DNA from 2 places in the Rhizobium sp. WSM409 genome. Region 1 is predicted to be linked to the other one. Evidence: riboswitches for the same ligand, from Rfam matches in the RefSeq annotation. Region 1 holds a riboswitch; the other holds the start of a gene.
The links. Region 1 has a riboswitch for S-adenosylmethionine ahead of metA (homoserine O-acetyltransferase MetA). Riboswitches for the same ligand answer to the same signal wherever they lie in the genome.

Region 1 (7,061 bases):
CCGATCGCCTCGCGCGCCCGGATGAAAGCCTTGACGTCGCGGTCCTCCACCGGCCGCATCAGTTCGGCCAGATGCGCGCCCTTCCTCGCAGGCGCCAAGTGCGGACCTTCGAGATGCAGACCGGCGACGCCGCGGTTCATTTTCACTGCCTCCTTGGCCGCCTCGATCGCGGCAATGGAGGCCTCTGATGTATCGGTGATCAGCGTTGGCAGCAGCGACGTCGTACCATAGGGCCGGTGCCCGCCGGCGATAATGTCCATCGAGGCGGCGGAAGGCTCGTCGTTCAGCATCCGCCCGGCGCCGCCATTGACCTGCGCATCGATGAAGCCGGCCGACAGAACACCACCGGCAAGCGTCACCACTTCGCCGTCCGGCAGATCGTTTCTCGCGACGATCGCTTCGACGCGGCCGCCGGCAACGATGAGGGCTTTGTCGTCATGGAAGTGCTCGCCGTCGAAGATGCGGGCGCCGAGGAAGATCTTGCGGACCATCAGACCGTCTCCGTCACCTTGAGCAGGTTTGCCGGCTTGTCGGGATCAAAGCCTTTGCGGCGCGTCACCGACTCGATCAGCCGGTAATAGACGAGCAGCGACACCAGCGGATCGACGAGGCCGTTGCCCGTCGTCGGCGCGCGCAGATGGACACCGGAGAGCGGCTGCGTCGAGAAGCCGACGGTGGTGGCGCCGAGTTTCTGCAGGCGTTCCAGCGCTTGGACATTGTTGGCGAAGGCCGCATCGTCGGGCGCAAAGGCGACGATCGGGAAGCCCGGCTGCACCAGACGCATCGGACCATGCATCAGTTCCGCCAGCGAGAAGGCCTCGGCATGCAGGCCGGAGGTTTCCTTGGCCTTCAACGCCGCTTCGAGCGCGATCGCGAAAGCCGGGCCGCGGCCGGCCGTATAAAGCGAGGTCGCGTTGAAGAGCACCTCCTCGGCTGCCGCCGTGTCGATCCCGGCGGTCGCCGACAGTGCCTCCGGCAGCTTGCCGAGCGCAGCCGCCAAATCGGACGCACTGCCGATCGCAGCCGTTACCCCGGAAAGGGCTGCAACCGAGGCGATGAAGGATTTTGTCGCCGCGACACTCTTTTCCGCGCCGGCATTGAGACCGAGAACAATATCGGCCTGCTTCGCAAGTGGGCTGTCGGTGACGTTGACGACGGCGATCGTCGTCGCTCCGCCCTTCTTCGCCGCATCCTGCAGCGCGACGATGTCGGGGCTGGCACCCGACTGCGAGACGGTGAAATGGACACCGCCCTTCAGATGCAGCGCCGCACCATAGACGGAAGCGATCGACGGGCCGACCGAGGCGACCGGAACGCCGCAGGTGATCTCGAAGAGATATTTGAAAAAAGTGGCAGCGTGGTCCGAGGAGCCGCGCGCCGCCGTCGTCACCACGCTCGGGCGGGCGGACGAAAACAGCCGGGCGATCTCGGCAAAGACCGGTTTTTCCTTTTCGAGCAGCATGGCCACCACCTCGGGCGATTGGCCGGCTTCCTGCAGCATCAGTGACTGGTTGTCATTCATAGGTCATCTCCGATTCTCAATTCGGCAACGAAATCATAGGCGTCGCCGCGATAATGCGAGCGGGTGTATTCGACGACGCGCTGGTCTTCCAGGCGCGAGACACGTTCGATCAGAAGCGCCGGCGCGCCTGATTTGACGTTCAGGATCGCCGCGGAGGACGGGTCGAGCGTGACCGCCGTCAGCCGCTGCAGCGCGCGGACGGGCCTGTGACCGCTGGCCGTCAACGCATCGTAAAGCGATCCCTCGCCGCCGGCATCGTGCCCCAGGAACTTGATCGGCACCACGGCGCGTTCGATCGCCAGCGGCAGGCCATCGGCAAGGCGCAAGCGGTCGAGTCTCAGCACCGGCTCGTCACCGCCGAGGCCGAGCAGGAAGGATTCCTCCGGCGACGGCGTATTGACCGCCCGCGACAATATCCGTGCGGCCGGCAGACGCCCGCGCGAGCGCATGTCGGCGGAGAAGGAGGAAAGCCGCCACAGCGACTGTTCCATGCGCTCCACCCTGCTCGATACGAAAGTACCGCTTCCATGGCGCGCTTCCAGTGCACCGGATGCCATCAGATCGCGATAGGCGGTGCGCACGGTGACACGGCCGAGCTTCAGAGCCTCGGCAAGGTCGCGCTCGCCCGGCAGCGCCGTGCCGGGCTTCAGTAGCCCTTCCTGAATGAGGCCAGTCAGCGTCTGCGCCAGCCGCTTGTAAAGCGGCCCGGTCAGTGCCTCGTCACGCAGGCCGCGGCTGTTCAGTTCCGCTATCAGACTGGTTCTATCCATGGGCACACAATAGAACCTATATAGAACCAATCGGCAAGTCGGAATCGAGCATGGAATCAAAAAACCCTCGCCGGGCGGACCGGCAAGGGTTTCATAGCGCTCAAATTTGACAGTCGTGCGTCCGCAGCGCCGCGCGTTTAGAAACGCGCCGGCGCTGGAGGATGCTCAGTTCTTGGTGAAGATATAATCCGTCTCCTGACGCAGCACTTCGCCGGGGCGCAGAACCGCATTCGGAAAACCTTGGTGGTTGATGGCATCCGGCCAGACCTGCGTCTCCAGGCAGAAGCCGGCGAACGGACCGTATTTGCGCCCGCCGATGCCCGGAGCCCCGGTGTCAAGCTTGAAGCCGGCATAGAACTGCACGCCTGGCTCGGTGCTGCGCACTTCCAGCGACACGCCGGAATAGAGGCTGCGGGCAAGCGCGACGCTCCGCTTGGCGGTGCGCTCGGCGGACAGGCAGAAATTATGATCGTAGGACACTTGTTCGCTGCCGACGAAACGCTTCATCGGCGCCATCTCGCGGAAATCGAATTCCGTGCCCTCGACGGGACGGATTTCACCGGTCGGCACCTGCTTCTCATCGGTCGGCAGATAGTGATCGGCGGCTATCATGATGTCATGGCCAAGCGCATCTTCGCGGCCGTCGAGATTGAAATAGGCGTGCTGGCAGACATTGGCGAGCGTCGGCTGGTCGCTGGTCGATTCGTAGGTGATCGACAGTTCACCATTGCCATGCACCCGGAAAGTCGCCTGGATGGTGCAATTGCCGGGATAGCCGGCGCGGCCATCGGGATCGACGATCTTCAGTACTACGCGGTCGACGTCATGCTCGACGATCGTCCAGTTGCGTTTGGCGATATTGTCGCTGCCGCCATGCAGATGCGTCACGCCGTTTTCATTCAGTTCGAGCTGATAGTCCTTGTCGTCAAGCGTGAACCTGCCGCCGCCGACGCGGTTGGCGCAGCGGCCGGGCGTCGCGCCGAAATAGGATGAATAGAGGGGGTAGCTGTCGAAATCGTCGAAGCCGAGCTGCAGCGGCGCGTCATGTCCCTCGAGACGCAGATCCTGGATGACCGCGCCCCAGCTCAGGATCTTGGCCGTCAGCCCGCCCCCCTTGATCTCGACCCGATAGACGGTCTCACCCGCCTTCGTCTGCCCGAAAACGTCCCGCTCCAACTTATCCGACATGATCGTCCGTCCATTCTATCTCTGCTGCAAATTCCGCAATTCGGAATCGATTTGGGGAATTTGCAGCGATTCAAAGTGTGCATTGCACGTCCGACGAAGACGCGCGGCGTGGTAGGGTTCAGGACAGGAACCTGCCCGGATTTGCTTCGATCCGCAACCGGCGGATCAGAAAGAAAAGCCGCAGCAGCAATGCGGCGGAACCAGCTCGCGGCGCGCTCGGCAACGGTCAGAGGTCGGTGCCGATCTCTTCCACATCAAAGGGTGTCGTCTGGTAGATTTCGTTGATCCAGTTGCCGAACAAAAGATGCGCATGGCTGCGCCAGCGGTTCTGCGGCGCAAGCGCCGGATCGTTATGCGGAAAGTAATTGTGCGGCATCTTGATCGGCACCCCGGCATTGACGTCGCGGAAATACTCGTCGGAAAGCGAGGTGGAATCATATTCGACATGGTTGAACATGTAGAGCCGCCGGCCTCTCTTCTCGTGCACGAGGCAGACGCCCATTTCGCTCGACTCCATCAGGATCTCCAGGCTTTCGGATTTCTCGATATCGGCGCGGCGCACTTCGGTCCAGCGCGACACCGGCACTTCGAAATTGTCGGAAAAGCCGTTGAGATAGATCGAGGAAGGTTTCAGATTCCGGTGGCGGTAGACGCCGAAGGCCTTCTCTTTCAGCTCGTATTTCGGAACGCCGTGAAAATGATAGACCGCCGCCATCGCGCCCCAGCAGACGTTCATCGTCGAATGGACATTCGTTTCCGTCCAGTCGAGAATCTCCCGCATCTCCGCCCAATAGGTGACGTCCTCATAGGGCAAAAGCTCGATCGGTGCCCCGGTGATGATGAAGCCGTCGAACTTGCGGTGCTTTACTTCTTCCCAGGTCTGGTAGAAGGCAAGCAGATGGTCCTCGGACGTATTCTTCGCCTTGTGGCCGCCGATACGGACAAGCGACAGCTCCACCTGCAGCGGCGAGGCGCCGACGAGGCGGGCCATCTGCAGTTCGGTCTTGATCTTGTTCGGCATGAGATTGAGCAGCCCGATCTGCAACGGTCGGATATCCTGACGGATCGCCAACGTCTCGGTCATCACCCGCACACCCTCCTGAACCAGGGTTTCGAAGGCGGGCAGCGTATCGGGGATCTTGATGGGCATTGCGGTCACTCGATCAAAAACAAAAAACCGGCGGCGACAAAAATCGCTACCGGTCCGCACGCGGCCCTTTAGCGACTTTTTTAACGTGGCTGCAAGCCGGCCGGCCAAATCACCACGGAGGCCTTAATTAGACCCAGTCTGATTGCGAATCAACTGGCGAAAACATGCAGGAGAAACTCATGCAAGCATCATCACACTTTAATGACTGATAGAATCTGTTGATAGACCGGTAACGCCACCATGTTATTTATAGGGGCATGGGCGATTTGGAAAAGCGTAATGGCAGATAAGATCGAGAGGAAGCCGGGCATCGGAAGGCAGGATAGGGTAGGGTATGATTTAAGCCTGACATATCGCCTCGGCGTCATGTTCTCAGCATTCTGGAATTCGGAAGTGCGTGGCAAGGTGCTGTTTCTGGCCACCGTGCTGATCCTCGTCATCCTGGCGACGTCCTACGGCCAGGTCATCCTGAACGAGTGGAATGCTCCTTTCTACGACTCGCTGGAGCGCCGCGACCTCGGCGAATTCTTCCACCAGCTCGAAATCTTCGCGATGATCGCCGGCACGCTGCTGCTGCTCAACGTGCTGCAGGCCTGGCTGAATCAGATGACGGCGCTCTATATGCGCGAAGGTTTGTCGCGCGACCTGGTCGACCAGTGGCTGAAGCGCAAGCGAGCGCTGCGGCTCGCCTCCAGCGGCCTGATCGGCGTCAATCCGGACCAGCGTCTGCACGAGGATTCCCGCAACCTTGCCGAAAGCACGACGGGATTGGTTCTCGGCCTGCTGCAGTCTACCATTCTTCTGGTGAGCTTCATCGGCGTGCTCTGGGAGCTTTCGAGCGGCTTCATCTTCCGCATCAGCGGCCATAGCTTCTCCATTCCAGGCTACATGGTCTGGGCAGCGATTTTCTATGCCGCTTCCGCCTCGGTGCTGAGCCAGGTGGTCGGCCGCAAGCTGGTGAAGCTCAATGCCGACCGTTTTTCGAAAGAAGCCGAGCTTCGCTTCACGCTGATGCATGCCAATGAGAACATGCCGGCAATTACCGTTGCCCGCGGCGAGGAGAACGAGCGTCGGCGCATCAACACCGATATCAGCTCGGTCCTGACAGTCGTCAAGCGGCTTGCTATGGCCAATACCAATCTCACCTGGGTTTCGGCCGGCTATGGCTGGCTGGTGATCGTCATTCCGATCATCGTTGCCGCCCCCGCCTATTTCTCCGGCGGACTCACCCTCGGCCAGCTGATGATGTCCGTCGGTGCCTTCAACCAGGTCAACACGGCGCTGCGCTGGTATGTGTCCAATTTCGGCCCGATCGCCGAATGGCGCGCCACGCTGATGCGCGTCACCGATTTCCGCCAGGCGCTGGTCGAGATGGAAGAGGACTTCGACCTGAAGGACAGCATCGCCTATGAAAACGCCGCGCCCGACACGCTGACGCTGAAGGACGTGGTGATCGTCGCCAAGATCGGTGAAGACATCGAGGAATGCGGCGGTTTCCGTCTGCGTGAAACCAATGTCGTGATCAAAGCCGGCGAAAAAATCATGATCAACGGCGATCACAGCGTCAATCGCAAGCTGCTCTTCCAGGCGATGGCCGGCCTCTGGCCGTGCGGCAGCGGCACGATAGGCCTGCCGCCGATCGACGACATGCTCTTCGTTCCCCAGCTCGCCTATGTCCCCGGTGGCTCACTGCGCGAGGCGCTGGCCTTTCCCGAACGTCCCGAAGCCTACGAGAAAGCCGACGTCGAGGCGGCCCTCGACAAGGTTGGTCTGCATTCGCTGATCGCAAGGCTCGAAACCCGCGCCCGCTGGGACAAGCTGCTCGACAGCGACCAGCAGAAAGCGATCGGATTTGCCCGGCTGCTTCTCGTGCGCCCGCGCTGGATCATCTTCGACGAAGTGCTGGAAGGCATGGAGCCGGAATTGCAGGAAACAATGGCCAAACTGCTCACCTCGATGCCCGAAAGCGGCATGATCTATATCGGCCGCTCCGAGGCCTATCTCGAGGCGCTGAAGCCGCGCGTGCTGCATCTGCAGGCGCTGCCGTCAGCATCCGAGGAGCCGCCTGCCGTCCAGACCGGCGCCAGCGCCAGTGCGGGCGCTGCCGCCGTGCCCGCGCCGGCGCTTTAATGCATGCCGTCCAAAAATGTGGAGCGGTTTTGGGATGTCGGCATGCATAAGACGAGGATTTGAGCCGCTGGTCACATCGGCGGTATGACGCCGTTGAGGCCGACGGCGATCTGGCTGGCCGAGATGCTGCCATCCGCCGCCTTCTCGCCGGTGACGACGACGCCGGCACCGGCCTTCATATCATCCTTGGTCGCAGGCGCCAACGTCACGATCGGCGTGCCATCGGCAATCGTGATGGTCTTTTCCTTGCCCTGATAGGTCAGCGTGATCGTGTGGCCGTCGACGGACTTGACGGCGTTGC
Region 2 (7,061 bases), 740 kb from region 1:
CAGGAACTGCTGCACAGCATCCTCAACGGTTCGCGCGATGCGAACATGGCCGCCGTCTGCTCGACTGCTGCCAAGCTGAAAAGTCCGGTCATCATTCGCTGGGGACAGGAAATGGACGAAACCGACAGCCAGTTCTCCTGGTCGCATTGGCAGGGCGACGATTATGCCAAGGCCTATCGCCGGATGGTGGAGGTCTGCAAGGTCCACCTGAAGACGGCCAAATACATGTGGTCACCGAAGGGCAATGAGGGGCTTCAAGCCTTTTATCCCGGCAACGATGTCGTCGATCTCATCGGGCTCTCGGTCTTTGGCCTGGAGCAATACGACAGGGACAAGACTGGCCGCGACCAGACGTTTGCCGAGCACCTTGCGCCCGGATACGCCCGTGTCGCCGGTTACGGCAAGCCCATCATGGTTGCCGAACTCGGATACGAAGGCGGCGATTCCTTCGTGCGAAACTGGGCTGAGAGCGTAACGAAACGCTATCCCCAGTTCCCGGCGCTGAGCGCCGTTGTCTACTTCAACGACCGTGAAGTCTATCCGTGGCCGGACGGCTATGGCCGCCCCGACTGGCGGATCGTCCGCGAAAGCATCAATTGAACAAGAAGGAACCTGAACATGTCCATGCTTCAAAAAATGTTCCTGGCCGTGGTCCTGACCGGCGGTATCGCCACGGCCGCGTCCGCTGCCGGAACCAATGAGCCTGCGGGGATCGAGACCGCAAAACCGATGAGCAGCGCGGAAATCTATCGGCTCTACAACCAGAATTCCTGGATGTGGAAAGCCGGCGCCGGCTACTTCTCCGCAAAGGCGCGTCGCTTTACCGCCTGGTCGCGGGAAAATGGCTCGCCGTCCTTCGGCACGGGCCGCTGGTTCATCACGGAAACGGGTAAACTCTGCTTCAACGCCGACTGGCACGCCAAGACCGGAACGGCGACGGCAATCACCTGCTTCAGCCACCGCAAGAAGGGCGGCCTGATCTATCAGAAACGCGAACCGGACGGTGAATGGTACGTTTTCAAGAGCGCACCGGCACAAGCCACCGACGAATTCGCAAAGCTTCGCCGCGGCGACTACGTGAGGTCTCAATTGGGGGGAATTGAGATGAGCGTCAGTAAGACCAGATAAAGGCGAAGCTAGGGGTTGCGCGCGGCCGAGGCGCCATCTGTGTCCTTGTAGGAGCCGATGCCTGCGCGCAACCCTTTTCATAAAAGATCACGAAGCGCCTTCAAAAGGCGGCGAACGGCCTGAGGGTGAATGGAGCGGGTGAAGGGAATCGAACCCTCGTATTCAGCTTGGGAAGCTGCTGCTCTACCATTGAGCTACACCCGCGATGAAGCGAGATTTCCAACAGATAGGGGCCGCTGTCAAGTCGCGGCCGCCGGGAAGCCTCAGATGCGGAAGTGCTTCGAGAGCTTCAGGCCCTGGGCCTGGTAATTGGAGCCTAGGCCGGAGCCGTAGAGGCTGGCGGGCTTTTCCTGCATGTGTTCGTAGACGAGGCGGCCGACGATCTGGCCGTCTTCGAGGATGAAGGGCACCTCGTGGCTGCGCACTTCGAGCACCGCGCGGCTGCCGCGCCCGCCGGCAGGCGCATGGCCGAAGCCCGGATCGAAGAAGCCGGCATAATGGACGCGGAATTCGCCGACCAGCGGATCGAAGGGGGTCATTTCGGCTGCGTAATCCGGCGGCACGTGCACCGCCTCGCGCGAGACGAGGATATAGAATTCATCGGGATCGAGGATCAGCTCGTTGCGGCCGCGGCTGTGGAGCGGCTCCCAGAAATCGAAGAGGTCGTGCTCGGCCTTCTTGTCGACGTCGACGACGGCGGTGTGATGTTTGCCGCGATAACCGATCAGGCCGTCCTTGTCTCCGGCGAGGTCGATCGACAGGGCGATGCCGCCGCCGGAAACGTTCGGCAGCTTGCTGGCGACCAGCGTCTCGCTCTCATGCAGCTTCAACAGTTCCGGCTCGCCGAGCAGCGCCTGGCCGACGCGGAACCGGATCTGCGACAGCCGCGAGCCGCGGCGCACAACGATCGGGAAGGTGCGCGGGCTGATTTCGAGATAGAGCGGGCCGGAATAGCCTGATGGGATCTTGTCGAATTCCTGGGCGTAGTCGGTAATGACGCGGGTGAAGATATCGAGGCGCCCGGTCGAGCTCTTCGGATTGGCCGAGGCCGACATCTCGGCCGGCAGCGCCAGGCTCTCCATCAGCGGCACGATATAGACGCAGCCCGTTTCGAGCACCGCGCCTTCGGAGAGGTCGATCACGTGCAGGCTCAGCCGGTCAAGCTTGTCGGACACCAGATGCGAGGGGCCTGGCATGAAGCTGGCACGCACCCGAAAAGCCTTGCCGCCCAAGCGCAGGTCGAGGCTTGCCGGCTGGATCTGGTCGCGGTCCAGCTCCCGCTCGGAGATCAGACGCCCCGTTTCGAACAGCGCGGAGATCGCGCGATCCGCCAGAATTCCCGTTTCGCGAGCCATCATGCCTCATCCATCATTTGCCGCCGACAAAACCAAACTCGGGGAATTGACGCAAGCAGCTAACAGCAGTATTGCAGAATTATCCCGTGGTGATTTGGCCGGTCGGCTTGCAGCCACGTTAAACAAGTGGCTAAAAAGACCGGGTTGAAACCGGTCTGCTTTTGCGACCGGTTTTTTTGTTATGTGAAGGTGATGGCATGAGCAAGACCTGGCGCCCGGCAACCCAACTCGTCCACGGTGGCACGCTGCGTTCGCAATATGGCGAGACGTCCGAGGCAATCTATCTCACCCAAGGCTTCGTCTACGAAACGTCCGAGGCGGCCGAAGCCCGCTTCAAGGGCGAGACGGAGGGCTTCATCTACGCCCGCTACGGCAGCCCCACCAACGACATGTTCGAAAAGCGCATGTGCATGCTCGAAGGCGCCGAAGACGCCCGCGCCACCGCTTCCGGCATGGCCGCCGTCACCGCGGCGATCCTCTGCCAGCTGAAATCAGGCGATCATATCGTCGCCGCGCGCGCCCTGTTCGGTTCCTGCCGCTGGGTCGTCGAGACGCTGGCGCCGAAATACGGCATCGACTGCACGCTGATCGACGGCCGGGATCTGGCGAACTGGGAAAAGGCGATCACGCCGAAGACCAAGGTGTTCTTCCTGGAAAGCCCGACCAACCCGACGCTCGAAGTGATCGATATCGCTGGCGTCGCCAAGCTCGCCAACCAGGTCGGCGCCAAGGTCGTCGTCGACAATGTCTTTGCCACGCCACTTTTCCAGAAGCCCCTGGAGCTCGGCGCCCATATCGTCGTTTATTCCGCCACCAAGCATATTGACGGCCAGGGCCGCTGCCTCGGCGGTGTCGTTCTTTCCGACAAGGAATGGATCGACGAGAACCTGCACGACTACTTCCGCCATACTGGGCCGGCCATGTCGCCGTTCAATGCCTGGACACTGTTGAAAGGCATCGAGACGCTGCCGCTGCGCGTGCGCCAGCAGACCGAGAATGCGGCAAAGATCGCCGATTTCCTGGCCGAGCAGGGCAAGGTCGCCAAGGTGATCTATCCCGGCCGCAAGGACCATCCGCAGGCCGATATCATCGCCAAGCAGATGACCGGCGGCTCGACGCTGGTCGCCTTCGAGCTGAAGGGCGGCAAGGATGCGGCCTTTGCGCTGCAGAACGCGCTCGATATCGTCAAGATCTCCAACAATCTCGGCGACAGCAAGAGCCTGATCACCCATCCGGCGACGACGACGCACAAGAACCTGACGGATGAGGCGCGCGCCGAACTCGGCATTTCCCCGGGCACGGTCCGCCTTTCGGCCGGCATCGAGGATACCGACGACCTGATCGAAGATTTCGCCAAGGCGCTTGACAAGGTCTTGGCCTGATCGACAGCCAGAGCGGCCGGACCCCACCCGGGTTCGGCCGGATCTCACTAAAGCGCGTCGCGATCTTTCAGATTCGCTCCTCGCGCTTTAGTTTTTGTTTTTACGCATGTCGTTATCGCAAAACCGCTGCACACTTTTGCGCGACATGCTTGGGGTTCGGCCGTGCCGGACCTCACTGGGTGAGACCGAGGGGGGGGGGGGAACAAGTTTGCCCGCCGCGGCGTTCCGAAACTGAATTAACACTGACAATTAGGCTTAACGATCGAAAACCCTTCGGATCACAGCCATTTCAGCGATGATAATTGTTCCGTTTCTTGACGGACAGGGCCTCTTATAAGATACGGGTAAGATATCTTGACTAAGGTGCAAGGCATGTATCGCGCCCTCACAAGAGAGATCGAAGTTGTCGTCGAGCCGTTCTATCTGGAGGAGCAATCCGATCCGGACGACGACCGCTATGTCTGGGGTTACCGGATTGTCATCAGCAACAATTCCGGCATAGCCGTTCGACTGGTCAATCGTTACTGGAACATCACCGACCAGAACGGCCAGGTGGACGAGGTGACCGGTCCCGGCGTCGTCGGCGAGCAGCCGCGGCTCAGCCCCGGCGACACCTACGAATATTCCTCCGGCTGTCCGCTCGACACGCCCTCAGGGCTGATGTTCGGCCATTACCAGATGGAAACGGACGACGGCGAGATGTTCGATGTCGACATCCCCGCCTTCTCGCTGGATTCACCTGGGCTGCTGCGCGTGCTTAATTGAGAGCGTAGGTTCGCGGTCGTTTCGTCGGTGCAAGCACGGCGCGTGGATCCGGCCGGCTACAGCCTTCCAGTCAGTACCAGCATGGACGCCGTACCCTCGGTCGTAGATCCTCGGGCTTGCCCAGTCATCAATCTACTAAAGGTCAAAAGGATCCGAGGCCTGGGTGCCTGGCTTTGCTTCGAACGGATCTTTTGATTGTGGCGGCGCCGGATGTTTTGCGACCGCATCGTTTACCGCCTTTTGGCAGGCGAGCAACTCATCCGCTGCACTGGCGGAATCTTTCAAACCGAGAGCCACAATCTGCTTTCCTCCAAAGCTGGCGCGGAAACTCAGTTTACCAGCGAACTCCTCAATCAAGTCGGGATCCTCGAAATCAATCCATAATGATTTGAGGCCATCGAGATCCAGACCTCTCCCATCAGCCGTCCGTTTAGACTGGTCGAACGAGAGTTCGATGGGATAATGCTTACCTTTCTCCAAGGATTTCCAGTTTGGGTTTCCGAGCAGAATGTAAAGAGGGTTGTCCTTTTTGCGGAAATTGAAGCCAAGACGAAAAATGGTGTCGTCATCAAAGGAAGTCAGAACAAAACAGCCATTGTCTAAAGTCGGGTCGACAGCCACGCTCCAGCCCCCGACCTCTTTCCATGGGACTGTCTGGTCATCAGCCAAGCTCACTGGTGGCATCGCAGCTATGAGCGCGAGTACAAAAAACAAAAGTCTCATCAACGCCCCATCCGCTTTCTTAGGCCAGAACCAATGAAACAGAATAGGTGCACAGTGACTACGCGAAGTCGAGTCACCGTGCTGCATCATCGCTAATCTTTTATTGTTCGCTGTGCGTGTCCTTAACCGCGCCTATTCCGCCGGCTGAAGTTCGGCCGGCTCGAAGCGGTAGGTGGTCGAGCAGAATTCGCAGGTCACGGCGATTTCGCCATCTTCCTGGCTGGCCTCGATCTCCTCGGCCGAAAAGCCCTTCAGCACGCCCTTGATCTTGTCGCGCGAGCAGCTGCAGCGGTCGAAAACCGCGCGCGGTTCGTAGACGCGCACGCCGCGCTCGTGGAACAGGCGGAACAGCAGCCGCTCGGTTCCGACCAGCGGATCGGTGAGTTCATCGGCGTCGATGGTCTCGACCAGCGAACGCGCTTCGAGCCAGGCATCGTCCTCGCCGTGCGGGCGGCTGCCGGTGTCGCCGTCGCCGCCGTGGAGATCCGGCTGGCGCATGCGCTCCGGCGCTTCCGGAAGGAACTGGGCGACGAGGCCGCCTGCCCGCCAGCGATGGCGCGGCTTGCCCGCATCGTCACGGTCGAAGAGTTCGGCCGCGGCAAGACGGACGCGCGTCGGGATCTGCTCCGACTGGCGGAAATAGACGCCGGCAATATCTTCCAGCGTGGTGCCGTCGAGCGGAACGATGCCCTGGTAGGGCTGGCTGAACTTGCCCTGGTCAATGGTGAAGGCGAGCACGCCCTTGCCGAGCAGTTGCTCCGGCTCGGTTTCACCTGACTCGATCGCCTTGTTGAGCAGCGCCTGATCGAAACGGGCGTAGGCGCGGACATTTTCCGGCGTCGAGAAATCGGCGACGAGAAGATCGACCGGGCCGTCGCCCTTGGTCTGCACCGTGAACTTGCCGTCGAACTTCAGCGAGGTGCCGAGCAGCACCGTCAGCACGACGACTTCGGCAAGCAGCCGGGCAACGGGTGCGGGATAATGATGACGCTCGAGGATGGCGTCGAGCATCGGGCCGAGCTGGACGGCGCGGCCGCGCACATCCAGCCCTTCCACCTGGAAGGGGACGACATGGTCATCGCCGGCGAAATCAAACTGGCCGAGGGCGGCTGCAGCTTCTGCCATGGCTTTTAACTCCTAGTTTCAGAGCGATGGGCCAGCGTGCCCTTCGCTCACGCGGTCGCGAGTCTGTCTCTCGCGACGTCCGATTATGGTTCAGATCGCGCCCAGGCACCAAGCAAGAATCGACTTCTGCGCATGAAGACGGTTTTCCGCCTCATCGAAGACCACGGATTGCGGACCGTCGATCACTTCGTCCGTCACTTCCTCACCGCGATGAGCGGGCAGGCAATGCATGAACAATGCATCATTGCCGGCTTTCGCCATCAAGGCCGCGTTGACCTGATAAGGCTGGAAGACATTGTGACCCCGGGCCCGATGTTCCTGATTCATGGAGACCCAGGTATCGGTCACCACGCAATCGACGCCGGCGACCGCACGGTCGGCATCATGGCAAAGCATGATTTCGGCGCCCTCATTGCGGGCCCAGTTCAGATAGTGATCCTTGGGCTCCGAGCCAAGGGGCACGGCCATGTTCATGCGGTAGCCGAAGCGGGCGGCACCCTCGACCAGCGAATGCAGCACATTGTTGCCGTCGCCGGTCCAGGCGATGGTCTTGCCCTTGATCGGGCCGCGGTGCTCTTCGAAG

Region 2: linked by a shared signal. The riboswitch ahead of AC25BC_RS00970 (O-succinylhomoserine sulfhydrylase) and the one ahead of metA (homoserine O-acetyltransferase MetA) in region 1 are both predicted to bind S-adenosylmethionine.

The regions. Positions count from the first base shown of each region.
Region 1 is NZ_CM172794.1:4,251,265-4,258,325, forward strand. Features, by position in the region: gene nagA (N-acetylglucosamine-6-phosphate deacetylase) at 1-491, opposite strand, end outside; gene AC25BC_RS20920 (SIS domain-containing protein) at 491-1,522, opposite strand; gene AC25BC_RS20925 (GntR family transcriptional regulator) at 1,519-2,292, opposite strand; gene AC25BC_RS20930 (aldose epimerase family protein) at 2,458-3,480, opposite strand; gene metA (homoserine O-acetyltransferase MetA) at 3,707-4,630, opposite strand; SAM riboswitch at 4,679-4,756, opposite strand; gene AC25BC_RS20940 (ABC transporter ATP-binding protein/permease) at 4,871-6,760, shown strand; gene AC25BC_RS20945 (hypothetical protein) at 6,832-7,061, opposite strand, start outside.
Region 2 is NZ_CM172794.1:189,459-196,519, reverse strand. Features, by position in the region: gene AC25BC_RS00990 (glycoside hydrolase family 26 protein) at 1-600, shown strand, start outside; gene AC25BC_RS00985 (DUF995 domain-containing protein) at 619-1,128, shown strand; tRNA gene AC25BC_RS00980 (tRNA-Gly) at 1,259-1,332, opposite strand; gene AC25BC_RS00975 (2'-deoxycytidine 5'-triphosphate deaminase) at 1,392-2,486, opposite strand; SAM riboswitch at 2,560-2,638, shown strand; gene AC25BC_RS00970 (O-succinylhomoserine sulfhydrylase) at 2,681-3,865, shown strand; gene apaG (Co2+/Mg2+ efflux protein ApaG) at 4,238-4,630, shown strand; gene AC25BC_RS00960 (hypothetical protein) at 4,766-5,353, opposite strand; gene AC25BC_RS00955 (Hsp33 family molecular chaperone) at 5,486-6,478, opposite strand; gene argF (ornithine carbamoyltransferase) at 6,569-7,061, opposite strand, start outside.